Regions from separate parts of the Kribbella qitaiheensis genome, predicted to be linked through region 2. Evidence: predicted binding sites of a transcription regulator. Region 2 holds the regulator's gene; each other region holds the start of a gene.
The links. The regulator LexA, encoded in region 2, represses DNA repair genes until DNA is damaged. The targets are predictions, from matches to a motif close to TCGAACANNTGTTCGA.

Region 1: a site for LexA is predicted at 1,604-1,619, ahead of F1D05_RS14720 (Rv2578c family radical SAM protein). Genes of this name have one in related genera too.
Region 3: a site for LexA is predicted at 1,858-1,873, ahead of F1D05_RS05740 (LysM peptidoglycan-binding domain-containing protein). Genes of this name have one in related genera too.

Annotation. Positions count from the first base shown of each region.
Region 1 covers NZ_CP043661.1:3,202,413-3,205,682, reverse strand. The annotation lists gene F1D05_RS38855 (HSP90 family protein) at 1-531, opposite strand, end outside; gene F1D05_RS14725 (hypothetical protein) at 602-1,513, opposite strand; gene F1D05_RS14720 (Rv2578c family radical SAM protein) at 1,629-2,774, shown strand; gene F1D05_RS14715 (ABC transporter substrate-binding protein) at 2,963-3,270, shown strand, end outside.
Region 2 covers NZ_CP043661.1:286,955-290,224, reverse strand. The annotation lists gene F1D05_RS01290 (GMC oxidoreductase) at 1-414, opposite strand, end outside; gene F1D05_RS01285 (hypothetical protein) at 471-794, shown strand; gene F1D05_RS01280 (MerR family transcriptional regulator) at 791-1,222, shown strand; gene lexA (transcriptional repressor LexA) at 1,232-1,891, shown strand; gene F1D05_RS01270 (class I SAM-dependent methyltransferase) at 1,898-2,686, opposite strand; gene F1D05_RS01265 (YbaK/EbsC family protein) at 2,721-3,270, opposite strand, start outside.
Region 3 covers NZ_CP043661.1:1,283,496-1,286,765, forward strand. The annotation lists gene F1D05_RS05735 (Gfo/Idh/MocA family protein) at 1-1,265, shown strand, start outside; gene F1D05_RS05740 (LysM peptidoglycan-binding domain-containing protein) at 1,276-1,746, opposite strand; partial or broken gene lexA (transcriptional repressor LexA) at 2,127-2,910, shown strand; gene F1D05_RS05750 (glutathione peroxidase) at 2,959-3,270, shown strand, end outside.

The DNA of each region.
Region 1 (3,270 bases), 2.9 Mb from region 2:
CTTGATCAGCTCGATTACGGTGGCCTGCTTGAACCACTGCTCGGCACCGCGACGCGCGTTGAGCGTCACCGTCGTACCGGTTTCTCCGGCCGGGCCCGCCTCGGTGATGGAGTATCGCCCGTCCGCAGTACCGACCCAGCGCGTGGCCGGGCCGCCGGTGGGCTGTGTCAGTACTTCGATCTCGTCGGAGACCATGAAGGCCGACAGCAGCCCGATGCCGAACTGGCCGAGGAACTCGGTCCGCGCGAAGCCGATCTCGTCCCGTTTCGAACTCCGCCCGATCGTCGCCAGCAACTCCCGCACCTCGTCGGGCCCGAGCCCGATCCCGGTGTCGGTGATACTCAGCCGATCAGCACCGGTCCGTACGTCGATCCGCGCCGGCGCGTCCGGCTCTCGCGTCCGGCGCGCGGTGATCGCGTCCACAGCGTTCTGCAACAGCTCCCGCAGATAGACCCGCGGACTGCTGTACAGGTGATTGCTCAGCAGATCGACGATCCCGTGCAGATCGACCTGAAAGTTCTCGCTCCCCATGCCCAGCCTCTCGTCCCACCCCCGGGCGCCACACGCTACGCCATCGCGGCGACAGAGGCCGGTGCGCTCCTCAGAGGTGGGCGACGAAACGGATGGCCAGTTTGGAGAAGCGGCTGCCTTGCTTGGCATAGTTGAGGAACTTGTCGATGCCTTCGAGGTACTCGGTCACCCTGCTCGCCTTGGCGATGTCGTCGGACAAGGCGATCGGCAGCTTCGTGGTCGGCTCCCGGACAGTCACCTTCAGGGTTTCGTCGCGGCACTTGCTGGTGGCGATCCCGACGCCCAACCCCTCCATGACGATGGTGGACAACTGCTTGTCCGCCAGTCCGTCGACGGTCCCGGCGTACTTCGTGACCGCGAGGGTGCATTGGACCAGTGCCGGACTGAGCCGGCCGGTGCGTTTGAGTGCATCGGCCAAGGCCTGCTGCCCGAGTGACGCGATCTTCCCCGCGACCACGGAATGCCCCACCCACCCGACCGTGAGCGGAAGTTCCAGATCCCACGCGAGCGAGGCCGGTGGCAGGTCGACCGTGACGACGCCTCCCGGCACGAGGAAGTTCCGGCCGGCTGCGAAGATTCCGCGGTACGAGGTCATGGTGAGGGTGTCGCCCCAGGGCGTCACGTCGCCGTCCACGCTGCCCGTGTTCCGCAGTACCCAGACGGCGTCGCTGTTGTTCTCCAGATAGGTCGTGGCTCCGGAAACCGTCGTACACGCGGTGATCTTGTCGATGTACTCCACCTCGGCCTCGGTGTCCGTCGTGACGACGAGCGGGACACCGTAGTTGCCGGGGCAGTCGGTCCGTGGAACCTGATAGGTCGCCTTGGCCGGCGGCGGATCCGACGGCGGCGGTGAGAAGGGTGGAATGCTGATCCGGCTCGTGGCCGGCGTCGGCGTGACCTCACAGTCGGCGCCGTTGCAGCATCCACTGAGCCCCAGCCCCAGGACGACAACGCTGATGATGACCTTCGCTGCATTATGCATCGGATCCCCCGGTCTCTTCTTGTGACAGTAGGTCACGGACGACGATTACGGAAGGTGACAACGTCGGGAACCGCTGGCCTTGAAAGCGCGGCGAACATGTGTTCGACTATCATCCATGCGATGGGCTGGACAGCAGATCGACAAGGAAACGCCGGGGACGTTGCCGGGGCTGGGGTCGATCGCGGGCCTGGTGCGGAGTGTGACGACGCCGGAGTTCCGTGGCGTGACGTTCCACGAGGTGCTGGCGCGGTCGGCGCTGAACTCGGTGCCCGGGTCCGGGCTGCCGTTCAACTGGACGGTCAATCCGTACCGCGGTTGCACGCACGCCTGCCGGTACTGCTTCGCGCGTCCGAGCCATCGCTACCTGGAATTGGACCAGGGCCTGGATTTCGACCAGCAGATCGTGGTCAAGACGAACGTCGCCGACGTACTCCGCAGGGAGCTGGCGCGGCCCTCGTGGCGTGGTGACCAAGTTGCCCTCGGCACCAATACCGACCCGTACCAGCGGGCGGAGGGGCGCTACCGGCTGATGCCGGGAATCATCGAGGCGCTGGCGGATTCCGGTACGCCGTTGTCGATCCTGACGAAGGGGACGTTGCTCAAGCGCGACCTCTCGCTGCTGACGGAAGTGGCCGAGCGGGTGCCGGTCGGGATCGGTATCTCCTTGGCGCTGGGGGACGAGGAGCTCCGCAAGCGTCTCGAGCCTGGCGTGCCGTCGGTGCGCGGCCGTCTGGACCTGATCCGGGCAGTGCGTTCAGCCGGCCTGCCGTGCGGCGTGATGGTGGCGCCGGTGCTGCCGTGGATGACCGATTCTGCTGAGCAACTGGACGAGCTGCTGGGTGAGCTGGCGGAGGCGGGCGCGACCGGGGTGACGACGCTCGTCCTGCATCTGAGGCCGGGCGTGAAGGAATGGTTCATGGGTTGGCTCGCCCAGGAGCGTCCAGACCTGGTTTCACGCTATGAGCAGCTCTACTCGCGGGGTGCGAACGCCTCACCGAGCTTCCGCCGCGACTTCGAGGCGAAGGTCCGCCCTCTCCTTGACAAACATGGCTTCGGCTCCTCCTCCCGCCACCGCTCTCGCTCCGACAGCGAACCGGTCACCCCCACCAAGCGGCTGGGCATCGTCGAGATTCCAGGCCAAGGCTCAGACTCCGGCTGGGGAGAACCGGACCCCACCCGGGCTCGCTTCCGAGGTCCCCGCAAGGCACCGGCCCCTGTCCCACCAGCCACCCCGGACCTCAGCCAGGACACGCTTTTCTAGAACCATGGCCGCCAGGTGATCTGAAAAGCGGTTGCTCGCCGGGCTTCGGCGCTGTGTGATCAGGTCATCTGCGACCGACGCCACTGTGCGATCGGGGCACTGCGTCCGACTCGTCAGCCGGGAGAGGCCAACTCATGAGCACGCCACGATCGCTGCCATCACCGCCCTCGCCACCATCACCGCCCTCGCTGCCGTCGCAGTCCTCGCCGCCATCGGAGCCCTCGCCGCCTGGTCTCGACGGATCAGCTATCCGGATCGGCGCTCTCGTCCCGCTCACTCGGCCTGGCTGGGTAGAGGCAGGGCAACACCTCCTAGCCGGACTCGAGTTGGCCGTTCGCGATGTCAACGACGCCGGCGGCATCGCCGGCACCCCACTCGAACTGCTGGTCAGAGACACCGCAGCCGATCCACAAAAGGCCGTAGCGGCGGTAGACGAGCTGGACCGCCTAGGCGTTGCTGCCTTAGCCGGGGAGTATCACAGCGTCGTCGCCCGCGC
Region 2 (3,270 bases):
CCCGATGATCACGCAGTCATACCGATCAGCCAACGCCGCCCGAGGCGTGACTGCGAGTTCCAACTCGACCGGCTCCCAAGGCCCACCCGCAGCGGGTTGCCAGCCCACCATCACCCACGCCGCCGGCTGCCCGTCGTACTGCCCCTCGCCCGCATAGAACCCCTGTGCCAGCAGCCGAACCAGCCACGCCCCGTCCGGATCAGCCAGTACTACGTCAAGGTCGGGCTCCATCCCAGCAACCTCGAGCCCCCGCACCACCCGCGGCAACCAGTCCGGCCGATCCTCGGCAAGCACCCGCTCCACGAACTCGACAACACCAACGTCTCTCGCCGACGGAAACTCATCCGCGGGCACCGCCAGCTCCGCCAACCACCCAAGAACCAACCGCTGCTGCCCGCTGAGTGAGCCACCCATACCAACCATCCAATCAGCTTGCATCCGGTACCGGGGTACGGGTTTACCGTCGTTCCATGAGTACAGAGAACTGGGTGCCCGATGCATGCACCTTGCCGACCGCCGAGCAACCACTACGAGTCGCCGAGTTCGACGACCTCTTCGCAACCTCCCTGCGAGCTGTCGTCCGCACCGACTCGGCTCTCGAACTGCGCCTCGACGCCGCTGCCGAGGAAACCGCGAGAGCGCTCACCGCCCGGGAAACGGACTGCTGCTCGTTCTTCACCTTCACCTTCTCCCCCAGCCACAACGGCGAGATCCTCCTGACCGCCACGGTCCCACCGACCCGCAGTACGGTCCTCGACGCTTTGGCCACCCGAGCCACCGCCGCACTCTCATGAAGCTCCGCAGCAGCCAGGTCGCCAGCGCAGCCGGAGTCAACCTCCAGACTCTCCGGTACTACGAACGCCGCGGCCTACTCGCCGAACCGGACCGCACCAACGGCGGCCACCGCCTCTACCCACCCGAGGCCGTGACGACCCTCCGCGTGATCAAGGCCGCCCAGCGCCTCGGCTTCTCGCTGGACGAGATCGCCGACCTGCTCAAGGTCGGCGGTCACCATCACGGCACGGACCTGAAGGAACGCGCCGCCACGAAACTGGCCGACATCGAAACCCGGATCGCCGACCTATCGGTGATCGCGGCAACCCTGCGTTCGGCCCTCGCCGTCGGCTGCGACGACCTGATGAGCTGCGCATCCGAGCCGAACTGTCCGATACCTTTCACCGACCTGCGAGGCGGTACCGGGCAGAGGTCCAGCGCACTCTAGTATTTCGCGGTGAGCTACGACGATCTTGAGCCGTTCGGTCAGTTGGACACCTCTGTGTTGCCGGAGCGGCAGCAGCGGATCCTGGGGGTGATCCGGGACTGTGTGGTCAAGAACGGGTACTCCCCGAGCAGCCGGCAGATCGGCGATGCGGTCGGCCTGCGGTCGACCTCTTCCGTGTCGAAGCACTTGACGAGCCTTGAGGAGAAGGGGTTTCTGCGTCGCAGCGCCTCCGTGTCGCGACCGATCGACGTACGGGCGTTCCTGCGGTCAGCCCCGTCGGAGTCGACCTCTGACGACTCGGTCTCCGTGCCGGTGGTCGGTGACATCGCGGCCGGTACGCCGATCTCCGCCATCGAGCACGTCGACGAGTTCCTCTCGTTGCCGCGCGGCCTGACCGGGCGTGGCACCGTCTTCGCTCTGAAGGTGCGGGGCGAGTCGATGATCGACGCCGCGATCTGCGACGGCGACACCGTCGTCGTCCGGCAGCAGTCCGAGGCCCACTCCGGCCAGATCGTCGCCGCGATGATCGACGACGAGGCGACCGTCAAGGTCTATCGCCGCCGCAACGGCCACGTGTTCCTGGAACCGCGCAACCCGGAGTACGAAGTCATCGACGGCGACCAGGCCACCGTCCTCGGCGTCGTGGTCTCCGTACTCCGGAGCGTCTGACCCCGATCAGCTCCAGGCTCGGCTCGAGCGGGTGGCGTGGAGGAGCTGGGAGCTGAGCTGGCCGCTGGAGAGGAGCACGCCGAGGCGGTCTTCTTGTTCCTCGGCCTGGAGGTAGGCCTTGTCATCGTGGTGTTGCCGGCGGATCAAAGCGTCGACGCGGTCGGTCCGGCGGGTCCAGGAGGACGGTGTGTCGCGCGGGTCGGCGACCTGTTCCTCGATCGTGAAGCCGCTCTGGCTCAAGAGGTCCTGGAGCTCGGTCTGGGTCGGGAAAGAATTGCCCGCCGGGATCGGATCCAGGTGGGTGGTCTGGGCGACCAGGACGAGGAGCCCGAGGCCGGCGCCGGGAGCGAGGACTCGGTGCAGCTCCGCCAAGAGGCCGGCCTTGTCCTCGACCGTGCAGAGGACGCCGAGACACCACGCAGTACTGATTGATGCCGTTCGCAACGGAACGGCCGTCCCGTCCGCCTCGAAAGCCGGCAGGCCGAACAGCCGGGCAGCGGCGCGGCAGGCACCTTCCATCGGATCGGCCAGCACAGGCCGTACGCCGTAACGGCGGACCGCCCAGGCCGCCGGACCGCCGATCCCGGCACCCAGGTCGAGCAGCCTCGTCCCGGCGGTGAATTCGAGCGCCTCGGCCAGCCAGGCGAGCGCGGAGGGACTCGCGCTGCCGCGGCAGCCGGCCGGGATCGCATGGTCGGCACCGAGTTGCTCGACCGCTGCCCTGGTCCAGTCGGCAACCACGTCGAACTCGGCGTCCATCTTTTCGCTGTCCATCTCGCCACGACCGGTACCCACCACCACACCCTTGGGGCGGTGGGTTGGAGACGGGCTAGAAGCCGGACAGGGCTGGGCGCGCGACCTCGATGTCGGCGTCGACGGTGGGCAGCGCCAGCTGGAGGATCTGGGCAGCGTGCAGGCGGCGGAGGGCCGAGCCTTCGACGAGCAGCTTGGAGCCGCGGATCCCGCTGCCGAGGATCACCGAGCCCGCCGTGGTGACGGCTTCGTCCACCAGCACCGGCCAGTCAGCCGGTAGCCCGATGGGCGTGATGCCGCCGTACTCCATCGCCGTCCGGCTGACGGCGTCGTCGTGGGCGGTGAAGGAGAGTTTGCGGACGTCGAGATGTCGCCGGACGACGCCGCGGACGTCAGCACGCGCGGTCGCCAGTACGACGACGGCCGCTACCCTCGTGACGGCCGACCGGCGGCCCTCCACGATCAGGCAGTTCGCGGACGCTTCGAGCGGAACGCCGTACTCGGCGCAGAATGCGGCCGTGTCCGCCAGTCCGGGGTCGATCGGCGCGACCAGGGCATCCAGGTCGTCGAGTGCCGTTCGAACCGGGCCGGCGGCCAGATCCGGCCGGTCCTTCAGACGCTGCCAT
Region 3 (3,270 bases), 1.0 Mb from region 2:
TTGTCGACGCACTCGCGGGCCCGTACGCCGATCGCGCCGAACTGGCCGGATTCTGCGATCTGAATGAAACCCGGATGGCCGTCCACAATCGCCGGCTGGCCGAAAAACTCGGGCATCCCGCGGTTCCGCAGTACAAGGCAGCCGATTTCGAGCTGATGCTGAAGGAACAACAGGTCGACGTCGTGGTGGTGACGTCGATGGACCGTACTCACGACGACTACATCGTGAGCGCACTGGAGGCGGGGCTGGACGTCGTCACGGAGAAGCCGATGACGATGGATCCGGCCCGCTGCCGGCGCATTCTGGCTGCCGCGGAGAAGGCGACCGGATCGGTGCGGGTGGCGTTCAACTATCGCTACAACCCGGTGCACGAGAAGGTCCGCGAAGTACTGCAGTCGGGCGCGATCGGGGAAATCGGCTCGGTGCACTTCGAATGGCTGCTGGACGTCCGGCACGGCGCCGACTACTTCCGGCGCTGGCACCGCGAGAAGGCGAACGCGGGCGGGCTGATGGTGCACAAGGCGACGCACCATTTCGACCTGGTGAACTGGTGGATCGGTTCCGAACCGGTCAAGGTCTTTGCCGACGGCAAGTTGTTCTTCTACGGCGCCGAGAACGGTCAGCGCCGCGGGCTGGCGCGGGACTACGAACGGGCCGACGGTTCGGCGGCGGCCGCGGACGATCCGTTCGCGATCAAGCTCGCGGCGAACGACGTACTGCGGGAGCTCTATCTCGAGGCCGAGCACGAGGACGGCTACCACCGGGACCAGAACGTGTTCGGCGAGGGGATCACGATCGAGGACGACATGGCGATACTGGTTCGCTATGCCTCGGGAGCTTCGCTGAGCTATCACCTGACGGCGTACTCGCCTTGGGAGGGCTACCGGATCGCCTTCAACGGGAGCTCCGGGCGGCTGGAGTTGCTGGTGCGGGAGAACACGTTCGCAACTCCGCCCGAGGAGCAGCGGCATGCGACGGCGGTCCAGCATGGTGACGCCGCGCCGGGTGAGACCGAGGCGCTACTGACGCTTCATCCGTTGTGGGAGCCGCCGCGGACGTTGCTGCACCATGAGCTCGGACAAGGCCATGGCGGCGGGGATGCGCGGTTGCTGGAGTCGCTGTTCGGCTCCCCCTGCGACGATCCGCTGGGTCGCAGTGCGGATCACCACGATGGCGCGCGCTCATTGCTGGTCGGGCTCGCGGCCAATCAGTCCTTCGAAACCGGTCAGGCGGTCATTGTGTCCACACTGCTCGGCCAGGACTAGCGGACCAGGGTTAGCGGACCGGGATCTGGAGGGTCTGGCCGGGGGTGATGTCGGCCGGGGTACGCAGGTTGTTCAGGTCGGCGATCTGCTCGACCACGGTGGCCGCGTTCTCGGTCGGGTTGGTCTCCTGGGCGATCGACCAGAGGGACTGACCGGCGCCGACCTGGACCGAGATGGTGTGCGTGAACTGCGGCGCCGGCTCGAGTACGCCGGCGACCCGGAGGCCGAGGACGGCGACCGCGGCACCGAAGATCAGCACCGAGACCGTGGTCAGCAGCAGCCGGCCGCGCCTGGTCAGTCGCAAGGCCGGCGGCTCGATCTCCGCCATCTGGAGGTGCCGGCCGAGGTCGTCACCGGAACAGGCACGGACCGGAAGGCTTTCGGTGGTGGTGCCGGCGATGCGGCGGCGCCGGGTCGGGCGACTGCCGCCCACCTCGGGCACAGCCGTGGTCGCGCCTGCCGCCAGGGCCGCTGTACTCATCGGATCCTCCAGACCTCGTTCAGACCTCGTCCTGCGGTGTCGATCCCTGTCTACCGGCCGGCGCCGACAGTTTTCGTCGAGCGCCGCCCCGAACCGCTCCGGCGACCCGATCCGAACACCTGTTCGATCGAACGCCTGTACGAATGATTAACCGAACCCGGCCCGGTACGCAACCATTTCCAACGCCGACACGCCGCCGATATTCCCGCCGGCGGGCCCGCCGCGATGGCTCTATAACCTGACACACGAACAAACGTGCGAATCGACACGCCTTCGAACAGATGTTTGAAGAATCTCAGAATTCGGTCTACGGTCTTCTCAGTCGTTGAAAGCTTGGCCGGCGGTTCGACCGCCGGCCTGACCCCGAGGAGTTGCCACCGATGGCCAGGACGCCGAGAGGTTCCAGCAAGGACGAGCGCACCGCCGCGGGGGCAGCTACCAAGGCCGCCAAGACGGTGTCCGAGCTGCCTGACGGCCCGGCCGACGCCACCGGTCTGACCCCGCGTCAGCGCCGCGTCCTGGACGTGATCCGCGATTCCGTCGACAGCCGGGGCTACCCGCCGTCGATGCGCGAGATCGGCGAGAAGGTCGGTCTGACCAGCTCCTCGTCGGTGTCGCACCAGCTGAAGGTGCTCGAGCAGAAGGGCCTGCTGCGCCGCGACCCGAACCGGCCCGCGCGCGATCGAGGTCCGCTATCCGGGCGAGGTCGCCGACGCGGCGCGCCGCGGTTCGGTCGGTTCGGTCCGGCAGACCTCGTACGACGAGACCGGGGCGGGCGACGCCCACCCGGACGCGGTCTACGTGCCGGTGGTCGGCCAGATCGCCGCCGGTAACCCGATCCTTGCCGAGCAGGACATCGAAGAGGTCTTCCCATTGCCCAGGGCAATGGTCGGGGAAGGCACCCTGTTCATGCTGAAGGTCAAGGGCGAGTCGATGATCGACGCGGCCATCTGCGACGGCGACTGGGTCGTCGTACGGCAGGAGCAGACCGCCGAGAACGGCGACATCGTCGCTGCCATGATCGACGGCGAGGCGACGGTGAAGACGTTCAAGAAGACCGCGACCGAGATCCTGCTGCTTCCGCACAACCCGGCGTTCGAGCCGATCGACGGCAAGGATGCGGTCATTCTCGGGAAGGTCGTAACAGTTCTGCGGCGTGTCTGACATCTCAGACGGCGAGCGGAGTCAGCGCAGACATGTCAGGATTGAGATATGACGACTGTCTATGACTTCAGTGCCACCCGGATCGAAGGCAATGAACAGTCTCTTGCCGACTTCCGTGACCAGGTGCTCCTGGTGGTGAATACGGCCTCGCAATGCAGCCAGACCCCGCAGTACTCCGGCCTGCAGAAGCTGTACAAGACATACCGCAAGCAGGGCTTCTCCGTGCTCGGATTCCCCTGCGACCAGTTCGGCCACCAGGAGCCCGGCGACGAGAACGAGATCGCGAACTTCTGTTCGACGATCTATCACGTGTCTTTCCCGATGTTCGCCAAGATCGACGTGAACGGGTCCAAGACGCTG